2 regions of the Enterobacter sp. genome follow, and region 1 is predicted to be linked to the other one. Evidence: predicted binding sites of a transcription regulator. Region 1 holds the regulator's gene; the other holds the start of a gene.
The links. Region 1 encodes LexA, which represses DNA repair genes until DNA is damaged. Its sites were predicted from a motif close to TNCTGTATGTACATACAGNA; they were not measured.

Region 1 (11,179 bases):
GTCAGTTAAAAGTCCCTTCCAACATCAATGACTTTAAAATTTGAGTCAACCGCTATTTTTTGCAAAAAGTATTGGACAAGTGCGAATGAGAATGATTATTATTGCTCTGCATTCAGGAAGACCGCTACGGGAACCTGAAAGCACGACATTGCTCACATTGCTTCCAGTATTACTTTAGCCAGCTTTTAGCTGGCTTTTTTTTTGTTATGGTTAGACTCAGTAACCTTCCAAAAGGACTGAGCCATGACACTACATTGCGCATTTATTGGATTTGGTAAAAGCACCACCCGCTATCACCTGCCGTATGTCCTCAACCGTAAAGACAGCTGGCATGTGGCCCATATCTACCGCCGCCGCGCGAAGCCGGAAGAGCAATCTCCGCAGTACTCCCACATCCACTTCACCAGCGATCTCGATGAGGTGCTTAACGATCCGCTGGTCAATCTGGTGGTTGTTTGCACCCACGCTGACAGCCATTTTGACTATGCCAAACGCGCGCTCAATGCGGGCAAAAACGTGCTGGTAGAAAAGCCGTTTACCCCGACCATCGCCGAAGCGAAAGAGCTGTTCGCGCTGGCGAAAAGTAAAGGCCTGACCGTCACGCCGTATCAGAACCGGCGCTTTGACAGCTGCTTCCTGACGGCGAAAAAGGCGATTGAAAGCGGCAAGCTGGGCGACATCGTGGAAATCGAAAGCCACTTCGATTACTACCGTCCTGTGGCGGAAACGCAACCCGGACTGCCGCAGGATGGTTCGTTCTATGGTCTGGGCGTGCACACCATGGACCAGATCATCTCCCTGTTTGGCCGACCGGACCACGTGGCGTATGACATTCGCAGCCTGCGCAACAAAGCCAATCCGGACGATACCTTTGAAGCGCAGCTGTTCTACGGCGACCTTAAAGCTATCGTCAAAACCAGCCACCTGGTGAAGATCGACTACCCGAAATTTATCGTTCACGGCACTAAAGGTTCGTTTATCAAATACGGTATCGACCAGCAGGAGACCAGCCTGAAGGCCAATATCATGCCCGGTCAACCTGGCTTTGCGGCGGACGATTCCGTGGGCGTGCTGGAGTATGTGAACGATGAGGGCGTGACGGTCAAAGAAACGCTGAAGCCGGAAACTGGCGACTATGGCCGCGTCTACGATGCGCTGTTTGAGACCCTCACAAACGGCACGGCGAATTACGTCAAGGAATCTGACGTTCTGACCAACCTGGAAATCCTTGAACGGGCCTTCGAGCAGGCTTCTCCTGCCACGATAACCCTCGTTAAATAAGCAAAAACGGCTCCTCTGCGCTTGTTCATAATTTTTGAACAGAGGAGTCAATTTTCACCCTCTATGATCCCAGGCGGTTTGCGTCCACACTTACTCCATCGAAACGAACTGAGGGTGAAAACAATGATCTACTTACGCAAAGCAAACGAACGTGGTCACGCGAATCATGGCTGGCTGGACTCATGGCATTCATTCTCGTTTGCCGACTACTACGACCCGAACTTCATGGGCTTCTCCGCGCTGCGCGTTATTAACGACGACGTGATTGATGCAGGCCAGGGCTTCGGTACCCACCCGCACAAAGACATGGAAATCCTGACCTATGTGCTGGAAGGCGCGGTTGAGCACCAGGACAGCATGGGCAACAAAGAGCAGGTTCCGGCGGGCGAGTTCCAGATTATGAGCGCGGGTACCGGGGTGCGTCACTCCGAGTACAACCCGAGCAAAACGGAAAAACTGCACCTGTATCAAATCTGGATCATTCCAGAAGAGACCGGCATCACGCCGCGCTACGAGCAGCGCCGCTTCGACGCCAAACAGGGCAAACAGCTGGTGCTGTCCCCGGATGCGCGTGAAGGTTCCCTGAAAGTGCATCAGGATATGGAGCTGTACCGCTGGGCGCTGGCGAAAGACGAACAGTCCGTGCATCAGATTGCCGCTAACCGCCGCGTCTGGATCCAGGTGGTGAAAGGTGACGTGTCCATCAACGGGACCAAAGCGACAACCGCCGATGGTCTGGCCATCTGGGACGAGCAGGAGATCTCCGTGCATGCCGACAGCGAAAGCGAAATTCTGCTGTTTGACCTGCCGCCGGTGTAATAAAACATAAATAAATCCCCATCCTTCCCTTTCACAGGGGAAGGATGGGCTTTGTCCGTGGTAAACTGAGCAAATCTCTCACTTCAAGATTTCTCAGGACGATGAAAAAGAAACGCCCCGTACTTCAGGATGTCGCCGATCGCGTCGGTGTGACCAAAATGACGGTCAGCCGTTTTTTACGTAACCCGGAACAGGTTTCCGTGGCGTTACGTGGCAAGATTGCCGCTGCCCTTGATGAACTGGGTTACATCCCCAACCGTGCACCCGATATTCTCTCCAATGCGACCAGCCGCGCGGTGGGCGTTCTGCTTCCTTCTCTGACCAACCAGGTTTTCGCCGAAGTATTACGTGGAATCGAAAGCGTCACCGATGCGTTTGGCTACCAGACCATGCTCGCCCACTACGGGTACAAGCCGGAACTCGAAGAGGAACGTCTTGAGTCGATGCTTTCCTGGAACATTGACGGCCTGATTTTAACCGAACGAACCCACACTGCCCGCACGCTCAAAATGATTGAAGTGGCCGGTATCCCAGTCGTGGAGCTGATGGACAGCCAGTCGCCGTGCCTCGACATCGCCGTGGGGTTTGATAACTTCGAAGCGGCGCGTCAGATGACGGCGGCCATTATCGCCCGCGGGCACCGTCATATCGCCTATCTGGGTGCGCGTCTTGATGAACGTACTATCATCAAACAGAAGGGATACGAGCAGGCGATGCTTGACGCGAACTTAACCCCCTACAGCGTGATGGTGGAGCAGTCCTCTTCCTATACGTCGGGTATTGAGCTGATGCGTCAGGCACGACGTGAGTATCCGCAACTGGACGGTATTTTCTGTACCAACGATGACCTTGCGGTCGGCGCAGCATTTGAGTGTCAGCGTCTGGGGCTGAAGATCCCTGATGATATGGCGATCGCCGGTTTCCACGGCCACGACATTGGCCAAGTGATGGAGCCGCGTCTGGCGAGCGTCCTGACCCCGCGTGAGCGTATGGGCCGCATTGGCGCAGAACGCCTGCTGGCGCGCATTCGTGGCGAGACGGTGACCCCGAAAATGTTAGATTTAGGTTTCACCTTGTCACCGGGTGGATCTATTTGAACTGACAAATTTGAAGTAGCTCACACTTATTCACTTCGCGCACGTTTGGATATTGCTTCTCTTTTGCCCCGGCAGGACAATGTTACCGATAACTGTTACCCGTAACAATTGACTGAGGGACACCCTTTGAGCACGACTAATCACGATCACCACGTCTACGTCCTGATGGGCGTTTCCGGTAGCGGGAAATCAGCCGTGGCCAGCGAAGTGGCGCATCAACTCCAGGCTGCGTTTCTTGATGGCGACTTCCTCCATCCGCGCAGCAACATCATGAAAATGGCCTCCGGCGAGCCGCTGAACGATGACGACCGCAAACCGTGGTTGCAGGCGCTGAATGACGCCGCGTTCGCGATGCAGCGTACCAATAAAGTCTCCCTGATCGTCTGCTCCGCGCTGAAAAAAACCTACCGCGACCTGCTGCGTGACGGCAACCCAAACCTCTCTTTCATCTACCTGAAAGGGGATTTCGAGGTGATTGAAAGCCGCCTGAAGGCGCGTAAAGGTCACTTCTTCAAAACCCAGATGCTGGTGACGCAGTTTGAAGCGCTGCAGGAGCCGGGTGAAGACGAAAAAGACGTCTTAGTGGTTGATATCGATCAGTCACTGGAGGGTGTTGTTGCCAGCACCATCGAGGTCATTAATAAAAGGCAGTAAGTTTTGAGTACATTAACGCTAGTTTTGACAGCAGTGGGTTCGGTATTGCTGCTGCTGTTTTTAGTGATGAAGGCGCGCATGCACGCCTTTGTTGCTTTGATGGTGGTTTCTATTGGTGCTGGTCTCTTTTCCGGTATGCCGCTCGACAAGATCGCCGCGACAATGGAAAAAGGGATGGGCGGTACGCTGGGCTTCCTGGCGATTGTGGTCGCGCTGGGCGCGATGTTTGGCAAGATTTTGCACGAGACGGGCGCGGTCGACCAGATTGCCGTCAAGATGCTGAAATCCTTTGGCCACAGCCGTGCGCACTACGCGATTGGCCTGGCAGGGCTGATTTGCGCGCTGCCGCTGTTCTTCGAAGTGGCCGTTGTGCTGCTGATAAGCGTCGCATTCTCCATGGCGCGCCATACTGGTACTAACCTCGTGAAGCTGGTCATTCCGCTGTTTGCGGGGGTGGCGGCGGCTGCGGCGTTTCTGCTGCCGGGGCCTGCGCCGATGCTGCTGGCCTCCCAGATGCACGCCGACTTTGGCTGGATGATCCTGATAGGCCTGTGCGCGGCAATTCCGGGAATGATTATCGCCGGCCCGCTCTGGGGTAACTTCATCAGCCGTTACGTTGAGCTGCATATTCCGGATGACGTCACCGAGCCGCACCTGGGCGAGGGCAAAATGCCGTCCTTCGGCTTCAGCCTGTCGCTGATCCTGCTCCCGCTGGTTCTCGTGGGTCTGAAAACCATCGCCGCGCGCTTTGTGCCGGTGGGTTCTACCGCGTACGAATGGTTTGAGTTCATCGGTCACCCGTTCACGGCGATCCTGGTGGCGTGCCTGGTGGCGATTTACGGCCTGGCGATGCGTCAGGGGATGCCAAAAGACCGGGTGATGGAGATCTGCGGTGCCGCGCTGCAGCCTGCGGGTATTATCCTGCTGGTGATTGGTGCCGGCGGCGTGTTCAAGCAGGTACTGGTGGATTCCGGCGTGGGGCCGGCTCTGGGCGAAGCGCTGACCGGGATGGGCCTGCCGATTGCGGTAACCTGCTTTGTCCTGGCGGCGGCGGTTCGTATCATTCAGGGTTCCGCCACCGTGGCGTGTTTAACCGCCGTGGGTCTGGTGATGCCGGTGATTGAACAGCTGAACTACTCCGGTGCCCAGATGGCCGCGCTCTCTATCTGTATCGCGGGCGGTTCGATTGTGGTCTCTCACGTTAACGACGCCGGCTTCTGGCTGTTCGGTAAGTTTACCGGCGCCACCGAAGCGCAAACCCTGAAAACCTGGACGCTGATGGAAACCATACTCGGCACGACGGGTGCGATTGTCGGGATGATAGCCTTTACACTGCTGAGCTGAATGCGGTGATTTGACCAGGCTCAAAAATAAGGCCCGGTAGCGTAAGCGCTTACCGGGCCTTTTTATTATCCAGGGCGTCAGGCCGGGCCATAACCCGGCATTGCGTTACTCGCCCTGCGTGGCGCTCTCAATCGTCAAACGCACGTCCGAGGTAATCAGCTCTGCCAGCATCTGGTACACTTTCAGCGTCTCTTCCGGTTCGGCATCACCCGTATCGCTGATGAAGCCTTCATCACGCAGCGTCAGCACCAGAGAACTGAAGACTGCTTTGTCGAAGAATTCAGGGGCGTTAATGCCGTGCAAAACGGACAGACGCTGGGCCAGCGTCCGGCTCTCTTTCTCCAGCGTACCGCGGTTGATGGACGGGTTCGCGCTCAGCAGCCAGAACGTGATGGCGTAGCGCTGCAGCGTTTCGCGCGCACCGGCCGCCAGCAGCTGCAGGGTGCGGGAGCGTGACGGATTGATGTGCAGCTCGTCGTTGTTCAGGGTAATCAGCCCCTGGCGACGCATCTCTTCCGTCATCTTATCCAGTTCTGTCGCCAGCTCATCCCTACTCCAGCGCAGGAACAGCTCCGCTTTCAGCATCGGATAGATGGTCTCAAGATGGCGCAGTAGCTCCTGACGGGAAATATGTCGATGCTGGGTAATAATGGCGGCCATTAGCGACGGCAGCATCAGCATATGCGTGATGTTGTTGCGGTAGTAGGTCATCAGCACCGCCTGCTCGCGCGGCAGGATGATGATGTCGCCGATCGTGTCCTTTTCGACTTCAAACTTATTCATCTGAAGCGCGTGATCGATAAGCTCACTGGCGGTCGCAGAAGGTACGGTCGAATCAACCGAATACGGCACGTTCCGCATCATATCCAGATAGCAATCCAGCTGCTCTGTGAGCTGTTCACGGGTCAGCGAGCGCTGGCGCGAAGCCAGAAGCGCCGTACAGCACAGGTTCATGGCGTTAGCCGCACCGGCGTTGTTAATGCGCACCATCAGCTCGGACGCGATGCCATTAACCGTTGGCGTCAGCCAGGCCGGACGCACCGCTTCGATAGGATCGATGGACTCGCGCCACTCCGGAACATGATGATTCAGGTACGTCATCAGCGGCATCGGCTCGCCGAAGTTCACGTAGCCCTGACCGAGATTGCGCAGCTTGCTCAAGCCGCGCAGCATCTGCGGCAGGCTCTCTTTCTCTTTGGTCGCGCCACGCAGCTCTTTCGCGTACGTGCCCACTTCCATCACGTGCTCGTAGCCGATGTAGATAGGCACCAGCGTGATCGGACGGGTACCTCCGCGCAGCATGGCCTGGATGGTCATCGACAGCGTGCCGGTCTTCGGATCGAGCAGACGACCGGTACGGGAACGACCGCCTTCAACGAAGTACTCCACGGAATAGCCGCGGCTGAACAGCTCGCCCAGATACTCGCGGAACACGGTGGAGTAGAGCTTGTTGCCCTTGAAGGTACGACGAATAAAGAACGCACCCAGGCGACGGAAAATCGGGCCCGCCGGCCAGAAGTTCAGGTTGATACCGGCAGCTATGTGCGGTGGTACCAGCCCCTGATGATAGAGCACGTAGGAAAGGAGCAGGTAGTCCATGTGGCTGCGGTGGCAGGGGACATAGACAATCTCATGGCCATCATGCGCCAGTTGGCGTACACGTTCGGCGTTATGAACGTTGATGCCCTGATACAGGCGGTTCCACGTAAAGCCGAGGATACGATCGGAAAGGCGAATCATCTCGTAAGAGAAGTTCGCTGCAATCTCTTCCATCAGCGCAATGGCGTTCTGCTGGGCTTTCTCATGCGAAATTTTCTTGCTGCGCGCTTCATCTTCAACGGCGCGGGCAATTGCTTTGGAAGCCAGCAGCTTGTTGAACAGATCCTGACGCGCCGGGAGGCGTGGCCCTACGGCAGCGAGGCGCTGACGAGCGAAGTGCATACGCGCCACGCGCGCCAGTTTTTGCGCGATGATCTTGTCGGTGCCGTGCTCGTCCGCCATGCGACGCAGCGAAACGGAAGGGGAGAAACGCACAAAGCTGTCGCGTCCCAGCCAGGAGACCGCAAAGAACTTCTGGATGCCGTTAAGCATGCGCAGCGGCGGGTTCTCTTCACCTTTTTCGCGGCCCGGGCGACGACCAAACATCACCGATACCGGCACCATCTGCACATCCAGATCGGGGTTGCTGCGGTGCAGGTCGAGATAGTCATGGAACAGCTTGATGGACTCTTCTTTCGGCGTGTAATAGGTAAACACGCGCGGCCCGCCGTGGATGAACACGTAGCGCGGCAGCAGCGTACCGTCAACTTCCAGCGGTTCAAGCGGATCTGGTAAGTCATGCGCCAGACACTGGGCGCGAAGCGTCAGTAAGTCAGCCTTCGAGTTATAAGGCAAAACGTACATAATGGGACGCGACGTATCGAGCCCCAGTTCCAGCGCGGGTTCTGCTGGGATAGACTTGCTTTTTACCAGGATGCTTAATGGTAAATTAAGTAATTTGTAGTAAATTCGTGGCCAGCCGGACATAAACGATGTAAAGCCTCTGGTTAATAATGCAATTGCGGCGCAAGGATAACAGAAAGCGCGCAAAATTTCTGTTGTTACCCGTCATACTTCAGGCTGTAGCGAAACGCGCTACGGCTCCTGTTACTGACGCTCTTTTTTAAAAAAGGTTCTTTTAATGGCCAATAATACCACTGGGTTAACACGTATCATCAAAGCCGCCGGCTATTCATGGAAAGGTTTCCGTGCCGCATGGGCCAACGAGGCCGCGTTTCGCCAGGAGGGCGTCGCCGCTATCATCGCGGTGATCGTCGCCTGTTTCCTTGATGTTGATGCTATTACCCGCGTACTTCTTATCGGTTCCGTACTTCTGGTGATGATAGTGGAAATTCTTAATAGCGCTATTGAGGCCGTTGTGGATCGCATCGGTTCCGATTTCCATGAGCTTTCTGGCCGCGCAAAAGACATGGGATCTGCTGCCGTGTTACTGGCGATTATCACTGCCGTTATCACCTGGGTCACGCTGCTTTGGTCACATTTCCGATGAGCCTCGAGGAATAATTAAGTCCCTGGTTTTTTGTGCAGTTTTTGGTTCCAAAATCGCCTTTGACTGTATATACTCACAGCATAACTGTATATACACCCAGGGGGCGGAATGAAAGCGTTAACGACCAGGCAGCAAGAGGTGTTTGATCTCATCCGGGATCATATCGGCCAGACGGGTATGCCACCTACGCGTGCGGAAATCGCGCAGCGTCTGGGTTTCCGTTCTCCGAATGCTGCCGAAGAACACCTGAAAGCGCTGGCGCGTAAAGGCGTGATTGAGATTGTATCAGGCGCGTCACGCGGTATCCGACTGCTGGTAGAAGAAGAGACGGGCATTCCGCTGGTAGGTCGTGTTGCTGCCGGTGAGCCTTTACTGGCACAGCAGCATATTGAAGGTCATTACCAGGTCGATCCAGCCATGTTCAAGCCGAGCGCTGATTTTCTGCTGCGCGTTAGCGGCATGTCGATGAAAGACATCGGTATTCTTGACGGCGATCTGCTTGCGGTACATAAAACGCAGGATGTGCGTAACGGCCAGGTGGTTGTCGCGCGCATTGACGATGAAGTCACCGTCAAACGTCTGAAAAAACAGGGTAATACCGTTCAGTTACTGCCTGAAAACAACGAGTTCACCCCAATTGTGGTCGATCTCCGCGAACAGAACTTCTCTATCGAAGGTCTGGCAGTAGGCGTGATTCGTAACGGTGAATGGCTGTAATCTCTTCCTGACAGGCTACGCTTCCGCTGTAGCCTGTTCATCTACCTTTCCCGGTATTTCGCATGTCACTACTGACGGCATCAGATAAGGCATTGTGGCGTCTTGCCCTGCCGATGATTTTCTCCAATATTACCGTGCCTTTGCTGGGACTGGTTGATACTGCCGTTATAGGCCATCTTGATTCACCGGTTTATCTTGGCGGCGTGGCGATTGGCGCGACGGCAACCAGCTTCCTGTTTATGCTGTTGCTCTTTTTACGCATGAGCACCACCGGTCTTACCGCACAGGCTTATGGTGCGAAAGATCCGCTGCGTCTGGCGCGCGCGCTGGTGCAGCCGCTTATACTCGCGCTTGGCGCGGGTGCGTTAATCGTTGTATTACGGACACCCCTGATCGATCTTGCGCTTCATATCGTTGGCGGCAGCGAGGCGGTACTGGATCAGGCGCGACGTTTCCTTGAAATCCGGTGGCTCAGCGCGCCAGCGTCGCTGGCTAACCTGGTTCTGCTGGGGTGGCTACTGGGCGTTCAGTATGCCCGGGCGCCAGTGATTTTGCTGGTGGTGGGCAACCTTCTCAACATTGTGCTGGATATCTGGCTGGTGATGGGCCTGCATATGAACGTGCGGGGCGCGGCGCTGGCGACGGCGATTGCCGAATACGGGACCTTTATCATTGGCTTGTGGATGGTCTGGCGCGTGCTGTCGATGCGCGGGATCTCTCTGGCGCTGCTCAAAACCGCATGGCGCGGCAATATCCGTAAGCTGCTGGCCCTCAACCGTGACATCATGCTGCGCTCGCTGCTTCTTCAGCTCTGCTTCGGCGCGCTGACGGTTTTCGGGGCTCGACTGGGGCCAGAAATCGTGGCGGTCAACGCGATATTGATGACGCTTCTGACCTTTACCGCCTATGCGCTGGACGGTTTTGCCTACGCGGTTGAAGCGCATTCCGGGCAGGCGTACGGTGCGCGAGAAAGCGGGCAGCTTCAGGATGTCTGGCGGGCAGCCTGCCGTCAGTCGGGACTGGTGGCGCTGGCCTTTGGTCTGGTTTACGCCTGCTTTGGTGAGCAGATCGTTGCATTGCTGACGTCTATACCTGCTCTGCGCGAGTTGGCGAGTCACTATCTCCTCTGGCAAGTCATCTTACCGGTGGTCGGCGTCTGGTGTTATCTGCTGGACGGCATGTTTATTGGTGCGACGCGCGGAGCGGAAATGCGCAACAGCATGGCGGTCGCGGCGGCAGGGTTTAGTCTGACGCTGCTAACGCTTCCCTGGCTGGGTAATCACGGTTTGTGGCTGGCCCTGGCCGTCTTCCTCTCGCTGCGCGGGTTATCGCTGGCGTTTATCTGGCACCGCCACTGGCAAAACGATACCTGGTTCTCTTCGCGCCACGATATATCGTGACGGTTAAAGATTCCGAATATGAAATTAAGTACGGAATCCTTAACTACAATAATTATCACGTCCAGCAGAAAAGAACGTAACGGACGTTACGACCCGACGCTTAACTAAGAGGACACGATGATGAATAAAGACGAAATCGGCGGCAACTGGAAGCAGTTCAAAGGTAAAGCGAAAGAAAAGTGGGGTAAGCTGACTGATGACGATATGACCGTCATTGAAGGTAAACGCGATCAGCTTGTCGGTAAAATTCAGGAACGTTACGGCTACGCGAAAGATCAGGCGGAAAATGAAGTCAAAGACTGGGAAACCCGTAACGACTACCGCTGGTAACGCTGAATAACCCACAGGGCGGCTCTAAGCCGCCTTTTCTTTTGCCGTTAACGCGGCTTTTTCTTCACCAGAATAGAGTGGTCGTGCTGACACGCGTCCTGATGGCGACAGGCTTCCACCTCCACGCACGCGGAACAGAGCCCGTGCGCCTCAATCACGTTATGACGCAGGGCAAACCCCATTTTCGCTGCCAGCGTATGCATAATGTCTTCCACGCCTTCCGCAGCCTCTTCTTTCACCACGCCGCAGCGGTCACAGATAAACATCGCCGATGTGTGGGTGGGCTGATCGAACAGATGGCACAGCACATAGCTGTTTGTGGATTCCACCTTGTGCACGAACCCTTGTTCCAGCAGGAAATCCAATGCGCGATAAACCGTCGGCGGCTTTGCCTGCGGCTCGCTTTCGCGGAGCAGGTCGAGCAGATCGTAGGCGCTGATAGCACCCTGCTGCAGGCTCATCAGGCGTAATACTTCAAGGCGCTGCGG
Region 2 (11,179 bases), on a different contig from region 1:
AAGTACGCCCAGTCCCTGACCGACAAGCCGGTGAAAGGCATGCTCACCGGTCCTGTGACCATTCTTTGCTGGTCCTTCCCGCGTGAAGACGTGACCCGTGAAACCATCGCCAAACAGATCGCCCTGGCGCTGCGTGATGAGGTGGCGGATCTGGAAGCCGCAGGCATTGGCATTATTCAGATTGACGAACCGGCCCTGCGCGAAGGTCTGCCGCTGCGTCGCAGCGACTGGGACGCCTACCTGCAGTGGGGCGTGGAGGCGTTCCGCATCAACGCCGCGGTGGCGAAGGACGACACTCAGATCCACACCCACATGTGTTACTGCGAATTTAACGACATCATGGATTCTATTGCCGCGCTGGACGCCGACGTGATCACTATTGAGACCTCGCGTTCAGATATGGAGCTGCTGGAGTCGTTTGAAGAATTCGACTACCCGAACGAAATCGGGCCGGGCGTGTACGACATCCACTCCCCGAACGTGCCGAGCGTGGAGTGGATTGAAGCCCTGCTGAAAAAAGCGGCCCAGCGTATTCCGGCAGAGCGTCTTTGGGTAAACCCGGACTGCGGACTGAAAACCCGCGGCTGGCCTGAAACCCGCGCAGCGCTGGCGAACATGGTGAAGGCAGCGCAGAATTTGCGTCAGGCGTAGGGGTATTGGATGGCCCGGTAAGGCGTAACCGCCTCCGGGCTTATTGTTATTACGCTTTCTTACCGCCGTACTGGCTAAACCACGCCAGCATTCTCTGCCAGCCATCTTTGGCTGATTCCGCGTGATAGCTCGGACGATAATCGGCGTTAAACGCATGCCCGGCATCCGGGTACACCACAATCTCCGCCTTCGCATTGGCCGCACGCAGCGCATGGCGCATGGTTTCTACCGAATCCAGCGAAATACCGGTGTCCTGACCGCCATAAAGCCCTAACACGGGGGCATTTAACTCGGTGGCGATATCGACGGGATGTTTAGGCGAATTCAGCGTTTTTTCACCCACCAGTTTGCCGTACCAGGCGACAGCAGCTTTGAGCTGCGGGTTATGCGCGGCATACAGCCAGCTAATGCGACCGCCCCAGCAGAAACCGGTGACCAGCAGACGATGCGGATCGCCGCCGTTGCGCGCCGCCCAGCTGGCGACATGATCGAGATCGGCCAGCACCTGCGCGTCCGGGACTTTGCTGACCAGGTTGCTGAGCAATGTTGGAATATCACTGTAGTCGTTCGGATTGCCCTGACGGAAGTAGAGCTCTGGCGCAACGGCCAGATACCCTTCCAGCGCCAGCCGGCGGCAGAGGTCGCGAATGTGTTCGTGAACACCAAATATTTCCTGAATCACAATCACGATGGGTAGCGGACCCTCTGCCGATTTTGGTCGGGCGTGATAAGCAGGCATATTCTCCCCCTGCGAGGGAATAGAGGTCTCGCCCGCGGTAATTGCCGCTTCTGGAGTCGACACGATGGTTGAAGCATGTGGGGCCGCAGCAGGTGCAAAACCGGTTTTTTCAGTCATGGCATTCTCCGTACCAATGAGTTAGCGCAAAGGTAAATATAGACACCAGGTTAACAACTCACAGTGCCTTAAACGGTCTATCTTTTGTGCAGCACCTGGCGATATAACTTGTTAATGTGATGTAAATCACTTTTTTATGGAAATTCAATGTAACCATTTTCATTCATGGTGAGGTTCGTCACGAAAATATGCTTACTGCTTCTGTAAAGTACCGTTTTACTTCTTCTGACTAACCGACCCACAGAGGAGTCACCTATGTCTAAGTCTGATGTTTTTCATCTCGGCCTTACTAAAAACGATTTACAAGGGGCTACGCTCGCCATCGTCCCTGGCGATCCGGAGCGTGTGGAAAAGATCGCCGCGCTGATGGATAAGCCGGTCAAGCTGGCTGCCCATCGTGAGTTCACCACCTGGCGCGCAGAGCTGGATGGCAAAGCGGTGATCGTGTGCTCTACCGGTATCGGTGGTCCGTCTACGTCTATTGCTGTTGAAGAGCTGGCGCAGCTGGGCATCCGCACTTTCCTGCGTATCGGTACGACCGGTGCTATTCAGCCGCATATCAACGTCGGCGACGTTCTGGTCACGACCGCGTCCGTCCGTCTGGACGGCGCAAGCCTGCATTTTGCACCAATGGAATTCCCGGCAGTGGCTGATTTCGAATGTACCACCGCGCTGGTTGAAGCTGCGAAATCCGTAGGCGCAACCACTCACGTGGGCGTAACCGCGTCTTCCGACACCTTCTACCCGGGCCAGGAGCGTTACGATACCTTCTCAGGCCGCGTGGTTAGCCGTTTCAAAGGCTCAATGGAAGAGTGGCAGTCCATGGGTGTGATGAACTACGAAATGGAATCCGCAACGCTGCTGACCATGTGCGCAAGCCAGGGTCTGCGTGCCGGTATGGTGGCGGGCGTTATCGTCAACCGTACCCAGCAGGAGATCCCGAACGCCGAAACCATGAAGCAGACCGAAAGTCATGCAGTGAAAATCGTGGTGGAAGCAGCGCGTCGCCTGATCTAGTCCTCTCTTCTTAAATCAAAGGCCGACACGTTCGGCCTTTATTTTTTGCGTAGCGCCTCGCAGGAAAACCCTTTCAAACTGGACGTTTATACAGCACAATTCTATTTTGTGCGGGTAATACGTTGATGCAGGGGGCATTGTGGATATCTCAATCCTGATTTACGCGGTGATTGCGTTGGTGAGCTTAGGGATTGGCTGGCTGATTTCCAGCTACCAGCATGCGCAGCAGAAGGCCGACCAGCTGGCTGAGCGAGAAGAGATGGTCGCTGATTTAAGCGCTATAAAACAGCAGCTTGCGCTGAGCGAACACTGGCGCGATGAGTGTGAGTTGCTCAACAACGAGCTGCGCAACCTGCGTGATATCAACACGTCACTGGAGGCCGATCTCCGCGAAGTGACCACCCGCCTTGAATCCACCCAACTGCATGCGGAAGACAAAATCCGCCAGATGATCAACAGCGAGCAGCGTCTCAGCGAACAGTTTGAGAATCTCGCGAACCGCATTTTTGAGCACAGCAACCGCCGCGTTGACGAACAAAACCGCCAGAGCCTGAACAGTCTGCTGACGCCCCTGCGTGAACAGCTGGACGGCTTCCGCCGTCAGGTACAGGACAGCTTTGGTCAGGAAGCCCGTGAGCGGCACACCCTGGCTCATGAGATTCGTAATCTTCAGCAGCTGAATGCCCAGATGGCACAAGAAGCGGTCAACCTCACCCGAGCGCTCAAAGGGGACAACAAAACCCAGGGCAACTGGGGTGAGGTGGTGCTGACCCGCGTACTGGAAGCTTCTGGTCTGCGGGAAGGATATGAATACGAAACGCAGGTGAGTATCGAAAACGACGCCCGCTCACGAATGCAGCCGGATGTGATCGTGCGGCTGCCGCAGGGCAAAGATGTGGTGATTGACGCTAAAATGACGCTGGTGGCGTATGAACGTTACTTTAATGCGGACGATGACTACACGCGCGAGTCAGCTCTGCAGGAGCACATTGCCTCCGTACGTAATCAAATTCGCCTGCTCGGCAGAAAAGACTACCAGCAGCTGCCGGGTCTGCGCTCGCTGGACTATGTACTGATGTTTATTCCTGTAGAGCCCGCGTTTCTGCTGGCACTCGACAGGCAGCCTGAGCTTATAACCGAAGCGCTCAAAAATAATATTATGTTGGTCAGCCCCACCACGCTGCTGGTGGCGTTACGCACCATTGCGAACCTGTGGCGCTATGAGCACCAGAGTCGCAACGCGCAGCAGATTGCCGATCGTGCCAGCAAGCTGTACGACAAAATGCGCCTCTTTGTGGACGACATGTCTTCAGTCGGGCAAAGCCTGGATCGTGCGCAGGATAACTATCGCCAGGCGATGAAAAAACTCGCCTCCGGACGTGGCAATCTGCTGGCGCAGGCTGAATCATTCCGCAGTCTGGGAGTAGAAGTTAAACGCGAGATTAATCCGGAATTGGTCGAGCAGGCCACCGCCCAGGACGACGAGTTTCGCCTGCGAGAAGGGGCGAACGAACAAAAGACAAACAGTGAAGACAACACGTTAGCGGCGGATTCATCACCAGACGAGATTCCAGCGCGTTTTTTTCGCGGTGGTTGAAACGTAGGGCAAACGCGCCCAATCTGATACACTTCACGAACATTTTACTGATAAGCAGGCTCTAAGATGGCTGACGATTCACAAGACACAACGCACTTTGGCTTTCAGACTGTCGCCAAAGCGCAGAAAGCTGACATGGTGGCCCACGTATTTCATTCCGTGGCGGCGAAGTACGATGTGATGAATGACCTGATGTCGTTCGGCATTCATCGCTTGTGGAAGCGCTTCACCATTGACTGTAGCGGCGTGCGTCGCGGACAAACGGTGCTGGATTTAGCTGGCGGTACGGGCGATTTAACCGCGAAATTCTCTCGTCTGGTGGGTGAAACCGGTCGCGTTGTTCTCGCCGATATTAATGACTCCATGCTGAAAATGGGACGCGAAAAGCTGCGTAACATCGGTGTGGTGGGGAATGTTGAATATGTGCAGGCAAACGCCGAAGCGCTGCCGTTCCCGGACAATACCTTTGACTGCATCACTATCTCCTTCGGTCTGCGTAACGTGACCGATAAAGAAAAAGCGCTGCGCTCCATGTACCGCGTGCTGAAGCCGGGTGGACGCCTGCTGGTGCTTGAATTCTCCAAACCGATTATTGAGCCGCTGAGCAAAGCTTACGACGCCTATTCCTTCCACGTGCTGCCGCGCATCGGTGAGCTGGTGGCTAACGACGCTGAAAGCTACCGCTATCTGGCGGAATCTATCCGTATGCACCCGGATCAGGACACATTAAAAGCCATGATGCAGGATGCAGAATTTGAGAACGTTGAATATTTCAACCTGACGGCGGGTGTCGTCGCGCTGCATCGCGGTTACAAGTTCTGAGTGGAGGTGTCCCGTGCCCTTTAAGCCCTTAGTCACCGCAGGTATCGAAAACGTACTGAATGCCTTTCTCTATCGTGCTCCGGCGCTGAAAGCAGCGCGTCAGCGGCTAAACGGGAAGATATTACGTATTGTTTTAAAAGAGTTCTCGACGCCGCTTGTGCTGGTATTCAGCGAACGCCAGCTTGACGTTCTGGGGGCGTGGGAAGGTGAAGCTGACTGCTCGGTCATCACGCACATGAGCGTGCTGCCAAAACTGCGCGATCGCCAGCAATTAACGGCGCTTATCCGCAGCGGTGAGCTGGAGGTGGAAGGCGACATTCAGGTCGTGCAAAACTTCGTTGCCCTCACCGATCTGGCGGAGTTCGATCCGGCAGAGCTGCTCGCGCCTTTTATCGGCGACATTGCTGCCGAAGGCATCGGGAAAGTCCTTCATGGTGGCGCCTCCTTTGCGCGTAAAAGCCTCCAGCGCCAACAACGTTATGTGGCGGAAGTGATGACTGAGGAGTGGCGAATGGCGCCCGGGCCACTGGAAGTTGCATGGTTTGCGGAAGAAACCGCTGCTGTTGAACGCGCGGTTGATGCGTTTACCAAACGGCTGGAAAAACTGGAGGGCAAATGACGCCTGGTGAAATTCGGCGCCTCTATTTTATTATTCGCACCTTTTTGAGCTACGGGCTCGACGAGCTTATTCCCAAAATGCGCATCACGCTGCCGCTTCGCATCTGGCGGCGGATGCTGTTCTGGATGCCCAATCGCCACAAAGGTCAACCGCTGGGTGAGCGTCTGCGCCTGGCGCTGCAGGAACTCGGTCCGGTATGGATTAAATTCGGGCAGATGCTTTCGACCCGCCGTGACCTCTTCCCGCCTCTCATTGCCGATGAGCTCGCAATGCTTCAGGACCGCGTCGCACCCTTTGACGGCGCGCGCGCGAAAAAGCAAATTGAAGAGGCGATGGGAAATGTACCCGTCGAGACCTGGTTTGACGATTTCGATATTCAACCGCTGGCGTCGGCCTCTATCGCGCAGGTGCACACCGCGCGTTTGAAAGAAAACGGCAAAGAAGTCGTTATCAAAGTTATTCGTCCGGACATCCTGCCAGTCATCAAAGCGGACATGAAGCTGATTTATCGTCTGGCGCGCTGGGTGCCACGCTTGCTGCCGGACGGGCGCCGCCTTCGTCCACTGGAAGTGGTGCGGGAATATGAAAAAACGCTGATTGATGAGCTTAACCTGCTGCGCGAATCGGCAAACGCCATTCAGCTGCGCCGCAACTTTGAAAACAGCCCGATGCTCTATGTACCTGAAGTCTATTCTGACTACTGCAGCCAGAACATGATGGTGATGGAGCGTATCTACGGTATTCCGGTTTCGGATGTCGTAGCCCTGGAGAAGCAGGGAACAAACATGAAACTCCTGGCCGAACGTGGCGTACAGGTCTTCTTTACCCAGGTATTCCGCGACAGCTTTTTTCATGCGGACATGCATCCGGGCAATATCTTTGTGAGCTACGAACACCCTGAGGACCCGAAATATATCGGTATCGACTGCGGGATTGTGGGGTCGCTGAACAAAGAAGATAAACGGTATCTGGCTGAGAACTTCATCGCGTTCTTCAACCGCGACTACCGTAAGGTGGCCGAGCTGCACGTCGATTCCGGCTGGGTTCCGCCGGACACCAACGTCGAAGAGTTCGAGTTTGCGATCCGGACCGTTTGCGAACCGATTTTTGAAAAACCGCTGGCGGAAATCTCCTTTGGGCACGTACTGTTGAACCTGTTCAACACGGCTCGCCGCTTTAATATGGAAGTTCAGCCACAGCTAGTTTTACTTCAGAAAACATTACTTTACGTTGAGGGTGTAGGCCGACAGCTCTATCCTCAGTTAGACTTGTGGAAGACTGCGAAACCTTTCCTTGAATCCTGGATTAAGGATCAGGTTGGCATTCCGGCGCTGGTGCGCTCGCTGAAAGAGAAGGGCCCGTTCTGGATAGAAAAAATGCCTGAAATTCCCGAACTGGTTTATGACAGTTTGCGTCAGAGCAAGAACCTTCAGCACAGCATGGATAAAATCGCCCGCGAGCTTCAGTCCAGCCGTGTTCGCCAGGGACAGTCCCGCTATCTCTTTGGGATTGGCGCAACGCTGCTGCTGAGCGGTACGCTGCTGCTGATCAACCGTCCGGACTGGCAGATGATGCCAGCCTGGCTGATGGCTGGCGGGGTGGTAGTCTGGCTTGCCGGATGGCGAAAAACGCGCTGAGTTTGCGTCGCCATCAATGGGTCGCATACGTATAATGCGACCTGACTCATTAATCATCTATCCCTGAGGAACATGTATGGGTGGTATCAGTATCTGGCAATTGTTGATCATTGCCGTCATCGTCGTGCTGCTGTTTGGCACCAAAAAGCTCGGTTCTATTGGTTCCGATCTGGGCGCGTCTATCAAAGGCTTTAAGAAAGCGATGAGCGATGATGAGAGCAAGCAGGATAAAACCAGCCAGGACGCTGACTTTACTGCTAAATCCATCGCCGACAAGCAAGAAGAAGCCAAAAAGGAAGACGCCAAACGCCACGATAAAGAGCAGGTATAAGTCGTGTTTGACATTGGTTTTGGTGAGCTGCTGCTGGTCTTTGTGATTGGCCTGATCGTGCTGGGGCCGCAGCGTCTGCCGGTGGCGGTGAAAACCGTTGCGGGCTGGGTGCGTGCGCTGAGATCGCTGGCATCGACCGTTCAGAATGAGCTGGCGCAGGAGCTTAAGCTGCAGGAATTTCAGGAAAGCCTCAAAAAGGTCGAGAAGGCGAGCATGGATAATCTGACGCCGGAACTGAAAGCCTCAATGGATGAACTGCGTGAAGCGGCGGAATCCATGAAGCGCTCTTACAGCGTCAACGATCCTGAAAAAGCGAGCGATGAAGCGAACACTATCCATAACCCGGTGGTGAAGGGCAGCGAGGAGCAGCGCGAGGGCGTAACGCCTGCCAGCGCTGAACATCAGGCTGCTGCGCCAGAACAGACGCCGCAGGAAACCGAAGTGAAAAAACAGGCGCAGCCGGAAGAGCCGGTAACTAAAACGGCGGAAGTAAAGCCCGCTGCGTCCGTTTCCGAATCATCCCCCTCGTCGAGTGATAAAGCGTAAACATGGCAGTAGATGATACTCAACCGCTGATTACGCACCTCATAGAGCTGCGTAAGCGCCTGTTAAACTGCATTATTGCAGTTTTCGTTATTTTTCTATGCCTGGTTTATTTCGCCAACGATATCTACCAGGTTGTCTCTGCACCATTAATTAAGCAGATGCCGCTGGGCGCAACGATGATTGCGACGGATGTGGCTTCTCCGTTCTTTACCCCCATCAAGCTGACCTTCTGGGTGTCGTTGATAGCCTCTGCGCCCGTCATTCTTTACCAGGTATGGGCGTTTGTGGCGCCCGCGCTGTATAAACACGAACGCAAGCTGGTTATCCCGCTGCTGGTGTCCAGCTCGCTGCTGTTCTATATCGGCATGGCGTTTGCCTATTTCGTTGTCTTCCCGCTGGCCTTCGGCTTCCTGACGCATACCGCGCCGGAAGGGGTCCAGGTGTCGACGGATATTGCCAGCTACCTCAGCTTTGTGATGGCGCTGTTTATGGCGTTTGGCGTGGCATTCGAAGTGCCGGTGGCCATTGTACTGCTTTGCTGGGTAGGGGTTACGACTCCGGATGACCTGCGTAAGAAGCGTCCGTATATTCTGGTGGGCGCCTTCGTGGTCGGCATGCTGCTAACGCCGCCGGATGTGTTCTCGCAGACGCTGCTGGCCATACCGATGTACTGTCTGTTTGAGGTCGGCGTTTTCTTCTCGCGTTTCTACGTGGGTAAAGGACGTCGAGCGGATGACGAAGACGATACGTCCGACAAGACCACTGAAGAGTAAAACCAGCCGCCCGTGAGGGCGGTTGTTATATGGGGATTTGCATGTTTGATATCGGACTCAACCTGACCAGCTCGCAGTTTGCGAAAGATCGTGATGAGGTGGTTGCGCGTGCGTTTGCCGCCGGGGTGAAAGGGCTGCTGCTGACGGGCACCAACCTGCATGAGAGCGAGCAGGCCCAGCAGCTGGCGCAACGATACGATCGCTGTTGGTCTACTGCTGGCGTGCATCCTCACGACAGCAGCCAGTGGACCGCGGAAAGTGGCGACACCCTACGCAGACTGGCAAAGACACCAGAAGTGGTGGCGATTGGCGAGTGCGGCCTCGATTTCAACCGTAACTTTTCCACGCCTGAAGAGCAGGAAAAGGCATTCACTGCCCAGCTTGCGCTAGCGGCAGAGCTTGAAATGCCCGTATTTATGCACTGCCGCGACGCGCATGAGCGTTTTCTGACTCTGCTTGATCCGTGGCTCGAGAAACTGCCCGGCGCGGTGCTGCACTGCTTCACCGGCTCACGGCAGGAGGCGCTGGAATGCCTGGAGCGTGGGCTTTATCTGGGGATTACCGGCTGGGTTTGCGATGAGCGCCGCGGGCTTGAGCTTCGGGAGCTGTTGCCAGCGATCCCGGCTGACCGGTTGCTCCTTGAAACGGACGCACCTTATCTGCTGCCGCGCGATATGAAACCCAAACCGGCATCGCGACGAAATGAGCCCGCTTATCTGGGGCACATTATTGAGAGCGTCGCGAAGCGGCGCGGAGACGATCCGCACTGGCTTTCGGCACAGACGGATGACAACGTGCGTAAGCTGTTCGGGATAAATGTTTAAAGTTTACGGAAGTCGGTGTTTTTAACGCTCTGCAGCACCTGCTTGTTCAGCAGATTAAGCAACAGCATAGAGCGCGCTTCCCCGTCCGGCTCGGCAAAAATCGCCTGCAGGCCTTCGAAAGCCCCTTCGGTAATCACGACGCTATCGCCCGTATAGGGTGTTTCCGGGTCGGTGAGACCTTCGGGCTGTTGATAAATCGACAGCTGATGAATAACCGTCGACGGAACCGTTGCCGGGTGGGCACCAAAACGAACGAAGTGGCTGACGCCGCGCGTTGCGCTGATGGTTGTGGTGTGGATGACTTCCGGGTCGAACTCCACGAAGAGGTAGTTCGGGAACAACGGCTCGCTGACGGTTGTGCGCTTCCCGCGCTGCATTTTTTCAAGCGTGATCACGGGCGTCAGGCAATTTACAGACTGACGTTCAAGATGTTCCTGCGCGCGCTGAAGTTGCCCGCGTTTGCAATACAGTAAATACCAGGCCTGCATAATCACTCTTTCCCTTAGTTCGGGGCGCAAGCATATCAAAACCCTGGCGGGATCGCTAAGTTGATTATAATGGGCGAAAATGGGACAGAACGCATAACTTCACGCTAATTTAACAAAATTACAGCATCAAGCAGGCTTACGCCGTATAATGAAGCGCTTACAGAGAGGCCATGATTAACTGCATGAAATACCACGATCTCCGCGACTTCCTGACGCTGCTGGAAAAGCAGGGTGAACTCAAGCGTATTACACTTCCTGTTGATCCTTATCTGGAGATGACAGAAATTGCTGACCGCACCCTGCGTGCCGGTGGCCCCGCATTACTGTTTGAAAATCCAAAAGGTTACTCAATGCCGGTTCTGTGCAACCTGTTTGGTACACCGCGTCGCGTCGCACTGGGGATGGGGCAGGAAGACGTCACGGCGCTGCGTGAAGTCGGTAAGCTGCTGGCCTTCCTGAAAGAGCCGGAGCCGCCGAAAGGCTTCCGCGATCTGTTCGACAAACTGCCGCAGTTTAAGCAGGTGCTGAACATGCCCACCAAACGCCTGCGCGGCGCGCCGTGCCAGCAGAAGGTGCTGGAAGGCGATGCGGTTGATTTGACTAAAATCCCTATCATGCAGTGCTGGCCGGAAGATGCTGCGCCGCTGATCACCTGGGGACTGACCGTCACGCGTGGCCCGCACAAAGAACGCCAGAATCTTGGTATTTACCGCCAGCAGTTGATTGGCAAGAATAAGCTCATCATGCGCTGGTTGTCGCATCGCGGCGGCGCGCTGGATTTTCAGGAGTGGTGTGCTGCACACCCGGGTGAACGTTTCCCGGTATCTGTCGCCCTGGGCGCCGATCCGGCCACCATTCTGGGGGCCGTCACACCCGTACCGGATACGCTCTCGGAATATGCCTTTGCAGGCCTGCTGCGCGGGACGAAAACGGAAGTTGTGAAGTGTATCTCTAACGATCTCGAAGTCCCGGCCAGTGCAGAAATTGTGCTGGAAGGTTACATTGAGCAGGGTGAAAT

Region 2: the regulator LexA is predicted to act here: its motif matches at 2,601-2,620, upstream of rmuC (DNA recombination protein RmuC).

Annotation. Positions count from the first base shown of each region.
Region 1 is NZ_CDRQYH010000014.1:75-11,253, reverse strand. It holds gene ACWYRJ_RS06655 (oxidoreductase) at 244-1,281, shown strand; gene ACWYRJ_RS06650 (pirin family protein) at 1,405-2,100, shown strand; gene gntR (gluconate operon transcriptional repressor GntR) at 2,202-3,197, shown strand; gene gntK (gluconokinase) at 3,324-3,851, shown strand; gene gntU (gluconate transporter) at 3,855-5,195, shown strand; gene plsB (glycerol-3-phosphate 1-O-acyltransferase PlsB) at 5,301-7,721, opposite strand; gene ACWYRJ_RS06625 (diacylglycerol kinase) at 7,876-8,244, shown strand; gene lexA (transcriptional repressor LexA) at 8,353-8,961, shown strand; gene dinF (MATE family efflux transporter DinF) at 9,024-10,361, shown strand; gene ACWYRJ_RS06610 (CsbD family protein) at 10,482-10,691, shown strand; gene zur (zinc uptake transcriptional repressor Zur) at 10,739-11,179, opposite strand, start outside.
Region 2 is NZ_CDRQYH010000013.1:54,709-65,887, forward strand. It holds gene metE (5-methyltetrahydropteroyltriglutamate--homocysteine S-methyltransferase) at 1-651, shown strand, start outside; gene ACWYRJ_RS06505 (dienelactone hydrolase family protein) at 701-1,507, opposite strand; gene udp (uridine phosphorylase) at 1,763-2,524, shown strand; gene rmuC (DNA recombination protein RmuC) at 2,664-4,121, shown strand; gene ubiE (bifunctional demethylmenaquinone methyltransferase/2-methoxy-6-polyprenyl-1,4-benzoquinol methylase UbiE) at 4,188-4,943, shown strand; gene ubiJ (ubiquinone biosynthesis protein UbiJ) at 4,957-5,562, shown strand; gene ubiB (ubiquinone biosynthesis regulatory protein kinase UbiB) at 5,559-7,199, shown strand; gene tatA (Sec-independent protein translocase subunit TatA) at 7,276-7,530, shown strand; gene tatB (Sec-independent protein translocase protein TatB) at 7,534-8,076, shown strand; gene tatC (Sec-independent protein translocase subunit TatC) at 8,079-8,849, shown strand; gene tatD (3'-5' ssDNA/RNA exonuclease TatD) at 8,891-9,673, shown strand; gene rfaH (transcription/translation regulatory transformer protein RfaH) at 9,670-10,161, opposite strand; gene ubiD (4-hydroxy-3-polyprenylbenzoate decarboxylase) at 10,335-11,179, shown strand, end outside.